DNA from 2 places in the Streptomyces sp. NPDC020875 genome. Region 1 is predicted to be linked to the other one. Evidence: riboswitches for the same ligand, from Rfam matches in the RefSeq annotation. Region 1 holds a riboswitch; the other holds the start of a gene.
What was found. Region 1 has a riboswitch for glycine ahead of gcvT (glycine cleavage system aminomethyltransferase GcvT). Riboswitches for the same ligand answer to the same signal wherever they lie in the genome.

Region 1 (4,412 bases):
CTTGGGTGAGGTCGAGGAAGACCATGTTGACCGGCCAGCGGACGGTGTGGCGGCCGAGGGCGCGGGCGAGGGCTTCGTGTGCGGTTTCGGGGGCGGCGCCGGGGGTGAGCTGGACGCCGATGAGGAGGGTGGGGTCGTCGCCTTCTATGGAGGCGAGGGCTCGGCGGGCGTTGAGGACGGTGCCGGTGGCCCGGAATTCTTCGGACGCGGCGGCGAGGAAGTCGACGGGGTCGTCCTGCCAGTCGGGTTCGTAGAGCCGGACGCGTCCGCCGCCGGTGGGGCCGTCGAGGGGGGTGTGTCCGGCGCGGCAGAGTTCGGCGACGGCGGGGGGCGGCAGGGGGACGCCGATGGTTCCGCCGGGGTTGACGGCGATGCCGACCTGGGGTGGGAGTCCTCGGGCGAAGTCGCGGGCGGGGGCGATGGTGCAGGGGATGTGGTCGCCGACGCAGGCGAGGTATTGCTGTTCGGAGCTGAAGACGGGGACGTATGCGGCGCCGTCGAGTTCGATCATCGGCAGGTCGAGGTCGGGGCTGTCGGGTCCGCCGCCGTTGGGGAGGGGGATCCAGATCTGGCTGCGGCCGAGTACTTCGACGATCCGGGGTCCGGCGCCGGGGTGTCCGAGGGCGGCGGCGAGGGTTTCCTCGAGTTCGTTGAGGGGCCAGGCGGGGTAGGGCCCGGTGGGTCCGGGCGGGCTGTCGGGCTGTTCGGCGGGCGGGCCGCCGGTGGGTGCGCCGTACGGCTCGGGGTTGGTCCCGTCGTACTGCTGCCGCGCGTCCAGTCGCTCCGGCGTGTTCATCCCTGTTCGCCCTCTCCCCCGGACCGCCCGGGTCCCCTTTTGTGGTCCGGGACGACAATAGGGCCTGCGGTACGGATCGGTTCGGGGCGGCGGGTTTTGCCTCCGGGCCGGTCCGGCGGTCCGCCGGGGGTGTTGTGGGGTGTTATCGGGGGGTGAAGCCGATCCGGGCGAGGGCTCCGGCGGCCGGGCGGTCGAGCAGGATCACGGAGGCGCAGCCGGTCGGGGCGCGGCCCGCCTCGGCGTCGGAGATCAGCCGTCCGGCGGCTCTGCGGTGCCGGGCGAAGGCGTAGCCGGAGACGCCTCGGCCGCGTTCGCGCTGGCCCTGGCGGGCGACGGCGGGTGGGACGTCGAGCAGGATGAGGTGGAGGCCGGTGCCCCGGCGGCGGGCTTCGCGGGCGAGCCAGCGGCGGACCCAGGTCTGGGTGCCGCAGTCGTGGACGACGACGCTTTCGCCGGAGCGGAGGGCGCGGCGGAGGCCGGTGTAGTGGGCGAGGCGGACGAAGGGCCGGTAGAGCGCGTAGGGCAGCAGCCGGGGCATGTCGGCGTCCCAGCGGTCGCGGGTGTCCTGGGAGTCTATGGCGGCGGCCGCGGCGGTCCGTTTGATCAGGGTGGACTTTCCGCTTCCGGGCAGTCCGGAGACGACCACGAGGTCGCCCGCGGCGAAGGTGAGTCCGCGCGGGCCTCGCCCTTCGCGGGCTCGCAGATCCCGCAGTACCGGCGGCGCGGCCGCTCGGAGCCGTTCGCGCGTGGGCGCCTGTGGCTGGGCCGGCACCCCCGCGGTCGTGGCGTAGGCGCCGGAGCGCTGCAACGTCATCACACCCTCCTCCCCCATGTCGGGTCACCCACACCTATGCCCATGGAGCGTCAACGGACCGTAAAGAAATGGTAATGAGATCCGAGCGTTTTTTCCGGCATTTCCCTTCTGTTTCCGGCCATTGCGTCGTGCGCCCCGGGCGTGCGCCGGGTACGTGCCTCCCCCTGGAGGACCCCTTCGGCCGGGGCCGCGGTTCCCCCGGGCCGCCCGGAGCGGTCCGCCGGCGGTCGGCGCCCGGCCCCCTGTCCGGCCCGGCAGTCGGCCTCTCCCCCGTTTCCCCCGTTCTCGTACGCGACCGTGACCAGGTGTCCACGCAGGGGAACAACGCCGCCGGGGCTCCCGTACTTCCCGGTCCGCGTGTAATGATGTGGCCGCCAACTTCATACCGGCCGTTTGAATCCGCGCGGGAGAGACCCGGACTCCGCTCCGGGCGCCGAAGGAGCAAGCTCCTCCCTTGAATCTCTCAGGCCCCGTACCGCGCGCGATGAGGCAGATCTGAAAAGCGGGCCGGTTTCCACCGGCTCCACCCAAGGTGCAAGTCACGACCGTCCGTACGGCCATCCGTGCGACGCTCGCGACGAACCTCTCAGGTTCCGATGACAGATGGGGAGGAACGTCCTCGTCGTCATGTCTTCCGCCATGCCCTGGGAGTAACCGTCCATGAGCACCGTCCCCCGCCGTACCGCCCTCGACGCCCTGCACCGCTCCCTGGGTGCGACGATGACCGATTTCGCGGGCTGGGACATGCCGCTGCGGTACGCCAGCGAGCGGGAGGAGCACCAGGCCGTCCGGACCCGGGCGGGCCTCTTCGACCTCTCCCACATGGGTGAGATCACCGTCTCCGGCCCCGGGGCCGCGGCCCTGCTGGACCACGCCCTGGTCGGCAATATCTCCACCATCGGCCCCGGCCGGGCCCGCTACACCATGATCTGCCGTGAGGACGGCGGAATCCTGGACGACCTGATCGTCTACCGCACCGGCGGCAACGAGTACCTGGTGGTCGCCAACGCGGGCAACGCGCAGATCGTGCTGGACGCGCTGATCGAGCAGGCCGCGGGCTTCGAGGCCGAGGTCCGCGATGACCGGGACGCCTACGCCCTGCTGGCGATCCAGGGCCCCGAGTCGCCCGGGATCCTGGCCTCGGTCACGGATGCCGACCTCGAAGGACTGAAGTACTACGCGGGCCTGCCGGGCACGGTCGCGGGGGTCCCGGCGCTGATCGCCAGGACCGGCTACACCGGCGAGGACGGCTTCGAACTCTTCGTCGCCCCGGAGCACGCCGAAGGGCTGTGGCGGGCGCTGACCGAGGCGGGCGCGTCCGCCGGTCTGGTGCCGTGCGGCCTGTCCTGCCGCGACACGCTCCGGCTCGAAGCGGGCATGCCGCTCTACGGGAACGAGCTGACCACGGCGCTCACCCCGTTCGACGCCGGTCTCGGCCGGGTGGTGAAGTTCGAGAAGGAGGGCGACTTCGTCGGCCGCAAGGCGCTGGAGGCCGCCGCCGAGCGGGCCGCGGACAGCCCGCCGCGGGTTCTGGTGGGCCTGGTCGCCGCGGGCCGCCGGGTGCCGCGGGCCGGGTATCCGGTGCTCGCGGACGGCGCGGTGATCGGCGAGGTCACCTCCGGCGCCCCCTCTCCCACCCTCGGCAAGCCGATCGCCATGGCGTACGTCGACGCGGCCCACGCCGGGCCCGGCACGCCGGGGGTCGCGGTCGACATCCGGGGCGCCCAGGAGTCGTACGAGGTCGTGGCGCTGCCGTTCTACCGGCGGCGGAAGTAGCCCGGCGGCTGCCCACCGGCCCGCCGCTCCCTTCCTCTCCCCAACCCGTTTCCCCGCCTGACGTGACCAGACGCACGTCCCGGCGTACCCCGTCCGTTCATCCGCACCGTCCGCGTACAGGAGAATTCATCCCATGAGCAACCCCCAGCAGCTGCGCTACAGCAAGGAGCACGAGTGGCTGACGGCCGCCGAGAACGGCGTGTCGACGGTCGGGATCACCGAGTTCGCCGCCAACGCGCTCGGTGACGTCGTCTTCGCCCAGCTCCCCGAGGTGGGTGCGACGGTCACCGCCGGTGAGTCCTGCGGCGAGCTGGAGTCCACCAAGTCGGTGAGCGATCTGTACTCCCCGGTGACGGGTGAGGTCACCGAGACCAACCAGGGCGTCGTGGACGACCCCTCCCTGGTGAACAGCGCACCCTTCGAGGGCGGCTGGCTGTTCAAGGTGCGGGTGGCGGAGGAGCCGGACGATCTGCTCTCCGCCGACGAGTACGCCGAGTTCACCAAGAGCTGACGACAGGAATATCTGCCGATATGTCGCTTCTCAATTCCTCTCTCCACGAGCTGGACCCCGATGTCGCCGCCGCCGTCGACGCCGAGCTCCACCGCCAGCAGTCCACCCTCGAAATGATCGCCTCCGAGAACTTCGCCCCGGTGGCGGTCATGGAGGCCCAGGGGTCGGTCCTCACCAACAAGTACGCCGAGGGCTACCCCGGCCGCCGTTACTACGGCGGCTGTGAGCACGTCGACGTGGTCGAGCAGATCGCCATCGACCGGGTCAAGGACCTCTTCGGCGCCGAGCACGCCAATGTCCAGCCGCACTCGGGCGCCCAGGCCAACGCGGCGGCGATGTTCGCCCTGCTGAAGCCGGGCGACACGATCATGGGTCTGAACCTCGCCCACGGCGGGCACCTGACCCACGGCATGAAGATCAACTTCTCCGGCAAGCTCTACAACGTGGTCGCCTACCACGTGGACGACGCCACCGGCCAGGTCGACATGGCCGAGGTCGAGAAGCTGGCCAAGGAG
Region 2 (4,412 bases), on a different contig from region 1:
TGGTGATCGAGCCGGGCACGGAGCGCGAGCTGCTGGGGCCGCTCTCGGTTCGGACCCTGCCCGGCGTCGGTCCGGCCACCGGTGAGCAGCTGCGCCGCGGTGGGATCACCACCTGCGCCGAACTGGCGGAGGCGGGCGAGGACGAGCTGGTCCGGCTGCTGGGCCGGGCCCAGGGGGCGTCGCTGTACCGGATGGCCCTCGGCCACGACGACCGGCCCGTGGTGGCCGAGCGCGATATGAAGTCCGTGTCCGTGGAGGACACCTTCGACATCGATCTCCACGACCGGCTGCGGATCCGGCTGGAGGTGGAGCGGCTGGCCGACCGCTGCGTCCGGCGGCTGCGCGCCTCCGGGCACTCGGGCCGGACGATCGTGCTCAAGGTCCGGCGGTACGACTTCTCGACTCTGACCCGGTCGGAGACGCTCCGGGGGCCCACCGACGACCCGGTGGTGGTGCGGGAGGCCGCCGAGCGACTGCTGGAAGGTGTCGACACCACGGGGGGCGTACGGCTGCTGGGGGTGGGGGTCTCCGGACTGACGGACTGGACGCAGGAGGACCTGTTCGCCCAGGCCGCGGAGGTGCTCGGCGGCGGCGTGCCCGGGGCGGGGGCCGCGGGCCCGGCGGACGACGGCGTCGGCGAGGCGGCCCGCGGCGGACCGGCTGAGGATCCGGCGGGGACCGGCGCCGGTACGGAGGCCGCCGGGCCGCCCGCCGTACCGCTGTGGTCGCCGGGGCAGGACGTCACCCATGCGACCCACGGGCCGGGCTGGGTCCAGGGCAGCGGCGTCGGACGGGTCACCGTACGGTTCGAGGTGCCGCTGGGGCCGGTCGGGCGGGTCCGGACCTTCCGGGTGGAGGATCCGGAGCTGACGCCGTCCGATCCGCTGCCGCTGGTGGAGCCGGCGGACGATCAGCCGGACGCTGCCTCGTCGTCCGCCGCCGTACCGGAGGAGCGGTCGGAGACCGGTCCCGGCGCGGACGAGGGGGAGACGTCGATGCCGTAGTGGCGGCAGAGCCGGAGCTCCTGGGCGGGGGAGAGATGACGGCCGACGCCGAGGTCCGGGGCGGCCCGCACCAGCGACCGCTCGAAGGGGACCCGGAGGGCGCCGCCGACGACCGTACTGGGGGCGAGGGGGACGAAGGAGTCCCGGCCGAAGAGACCGGTACGGACGGCCGCCCAGTCGGGTGAGCCGGTGGCGTCGTCGAGATACACCTCGTCGACGGTCCCTATCCGTACGCCGTCGCGGTCGTACGCCTTGCGGCCGATCAGGCTGCGCGGATCGATGTCGGTCTGCACGGTCCCTCCAGAAGGTCGTACCCACTGCCGGAAAAGCCTGAGGAGAACCCCTGAGGACCACGAAAAAGCAGAACGCCGCCGTCGGCCACTCGAGCGATCACGGGCCTCACCCGCCGAAGAGTCCGCTGGTAGGCTGGCAGCGGCTGCTGACCCCGCGCGGGAGAGTCCACCGGCAGGACGACGGTGGCGCCGAAGGAGCAACTCCTCCCCGGAATCTCTCAGGCACCTGTACCGCGCGGACGAGGTCACTCTGGAAAGTGGGGCGGGCGCCGGACGGCATCCGCCCTCACCGACGGTGAAAGCCGGAGCGCCCCCGCCACGGGCGGCCGGTGAAGCTCTCAGGTTGAGATGACAGAGGGGGAGGCCGTCCCGGGCATCCGCCTCGGGTGCCCCTCACCGGGTCTGACGCAGACCAGGAGGCCGCCTGTATGACCGCCAACCGCATCCCTCTCCGGCAGCTGGAGCGGGGAATCCCCTTCGAGCAGCGCCACATAGGACCCGACGCCGAGGCCCAGGCCAAGATGCTGGCTCAGGTGGGGTACGGGTCGCTCGACGAGCTGACCGCCGCCGCGGTGCCCGATGTCATCAAGAGCGCCGGGGCGCTGGGTCTGCCGGACGCCAGGACCGAGCCCGAGGTACTGGCCGAACTCCGGTCGCTGGCCGACCGCAACTCCGTACTGACTTCGATGATCGGCCTCGGCTACTACGGCACCTTCACCCCGCCGGTCATCCTGCGCAACGTCATGGAGAACCCCTCCTGGTACACCGCGTACACCCCCTACCAGCCGGAGATCTCGCAGGGCCGGCTGGAGGCGCTGCTGAACTTCCAGACCACGATCGCCGAGCTGACCGGTCTGCCCACCTCCGGGGCCTCCCTCCTCGACGAGGGCACCGCCGCCGCCGAGGCCATGTCGCTCTCCCGCCGGGTCGGCAAGGTCAAGGACGGGGTCTTCCTCGTCGACGCCGACGTCCTGCCGCAGACCCTGGCCGTGATCGAGACCCAGGCCGAGCCCACCGGGGTCGAGGTCGTCGTCGCCGACCTCGGTGACGGCATCCCGGCCGAGGTCGCCGAGCGGGGCGTCTTCGGCGTCCTCCTCCAGTACCCCGGTGCCTCCGGCGCCGTACGCGACCTCCGGCCGCTGATCGAGCGGGCGCACGAACTGGGCGCCGTCGTCACCGTCGCCGCCGATCTGCTCGCCCTCACCCTGCTCACCTCCCCCGGCGAACTCGGCGCGGACATCGCCGTCGGCACCAGCCAGCGGTTCGGCGTCCCGATGGGCTTCGGCGGCCCGCACGCCGGATTCATGGCGGTCCGCGAGAAGTTCGCCCGCAGCCTGCCTGGCCGCCTCGTCGGCGTCTCCGTCGACGCGGACGGCGACAAGGCGTACCGTCTCGCCCTCCAGACCCGTGAGCAGCACATCCGCCGCGAGAAGGCCACCAGCAACATCTGTACCGCCCAGGTGCTGCTCGCGGTGATGGCCGGAATGTACGCCGTCTACCACGGCCCCGACGGCCTGCGCTCCATCGCCCGGCGCACCCACCGCTACGCCACCCTGCTCGCCGCCGGTCTGGCGGCGAGCGGGGCGGAGATCGTCACCGGCGCGTACTTCGACACGGTGACGGTACGCGTACCCGGGCGGGCCGCCGATGTGGTCGCCGCCGCGCGCGAGGGCGGGGTCAACCTCCGCCTCGTGGACGACTCCCTGGTGTCGATCGCCTGCGACGAGACCACCGACCGGGCCGCCCTCCGGGCCGTCCTCACCGCCTTCGGCGCCGACGCCGCCCTCGACCTGGACGCCCTCGACGCCTCCGTCGAGGACACCCTGCCCGCGGAACTGCTGCGGACCGACGACTATCTGACCCACCCGGTCTTCCACCAGCACCGCTCCGAGACCGCGATGCTGCGCTACCTGCGGCGGCTGGCCGACCGGGACTACGCGCTGGACCGGGGGATGATCCCGCTCGGCTCCTGCACCATGAAGCTCAACGCCACCACCGAGATGGAGCCGGTGACCTGGCCCGAGTTCGGCCAAATCCATCCCTTCGCCCCGGCGGACCAGGCGGCGGGCTATCTGACCCTGATCCACGAGCTGGAGGAGCGGCTGGCCGAGGTCACCGGCTACGCCAAGGTGTCCCTCCAGCCGAACGCCGGATCCCAGGGCGAACTCGCCGGACTGCTCGCCGTCCGCGCCTACCACCGCGCCAACGGCGACACCGGCCGGACCGTCTGCCTCATCCCGTCCTCCGCGCACGGCACCAACGCCGCCAGCGCCGTGATGGCGGGCATGAGGGTGGTCGTGGTCGCCACCGCCGACGACGGCGAGATCGACGTCACCGATCTGCGGGAGAAGATCGAGCGGTACCGCGACGAACTCGCCGTACTGATGATCACCTACCCGTCGACGCACGGCGTCTTCGAGGAGCACGTCGCCGATATCTGCGCCCGGGTCCACGAGGCGGGCGGCCAGGTCTATGTCGACGGCGCCAACCTGAACGCGCTGGTCGGTCTCGCCAAGCCGGGCGAGTTCGGCGGCGACGTCTCGCACCTCAATCTGCACAAGACGTTCTGCATCCCGCACGGCGGCGGCGGCCCCGGTGTGGGTCCGGTGGCGGTCCGGGCGCATCTCGCCCCCTACCTTCCCAACCACCCGCTCCAGCCCGAAGCGGGCCCGGAGACCGGGGTCGGCCCCATCTCCGCCGCCCCCTGGGGCTCGGCGGGCATCCTGCCGATCTCCTGGGCGTACGTCCGGCTGATGGGCGGCGAGGGGCTGAAGCGGGCGACGCAGGTCGCCGTGCTGGCCGCCAACTACATCGCCAAGCGACTGGAGCCGCACTTCCCGGTGCTGTACACGGGCCCCGGCGGGCTGGTCGCCCATGAGTGCATCATCGATCTGCGCCCGCTGACCAAGGCGACCGGTGTCACCGTCGACGACATCGCCAAGCGGCTGATCGACTACGGCTTCCACGCGCCGACGATGTCCTTCCCGGTCGCCGGGACGCTGATGATCGAGCCGACCGAGAGCGAGAACCTGGCCGAGGTCGACCGCTTCTGCGAGGCGATGATCGCGATCCGGGCCGAGATCGAGAAGGTCGCGACGAGTGTCTGGCCCGCCGA

Region 2: linked by a shared signal. The riboswitch ahead of gcvP (aminomethyl-transferring glycine dehydrogenase) and the one ahead of gcvT (glycine cleavage system aminomethyltransferase GcvT) in region 1 are both predicted to bind glycine.

What each region holds. Positions count from the first base shown of each region.
Region 1 is NZ_JBFADP010000012.1:53,953-58,364, reverse strand. It holds gene AB0G74_RS09280 (enhanced serine sensitivity protein SseB) at 1-796, opposite strand, end outside; gene AB0G74_RS09275 (AAA family ATPase) at 939-1,610, opposite strand; glycine riboswitch at 2,005-2,098, shown strand; gene gcvT (glycine cleavage system aminomethyltransferase GcvT) at 2,271-3,386, shown strand; gene gcvH (glycine cleavage system protein GcvH) at 3,520-3,897, shown strand; gene glyA (serine hydroxymethyltransferase) at 3,918-4,412, shown strand, end outside.
Region 2 is NZ_JBFADP010000077.1:9,436-13,847, forward strand. It holds gene AB0G74_RS31220 (DNA polymerase IV) at 1-1,004, shown strand, start outside; gene AB0G74_RS31225 (PRC-barrel domain-containing protein) at 911-1,297, opposite strand; glycine riboswitch at 1,445-1,541, shown strand; gene gcvP (aminomethyl-transferring glycine dehydrogenase) at 1,726-4,412, shown strand, end outside.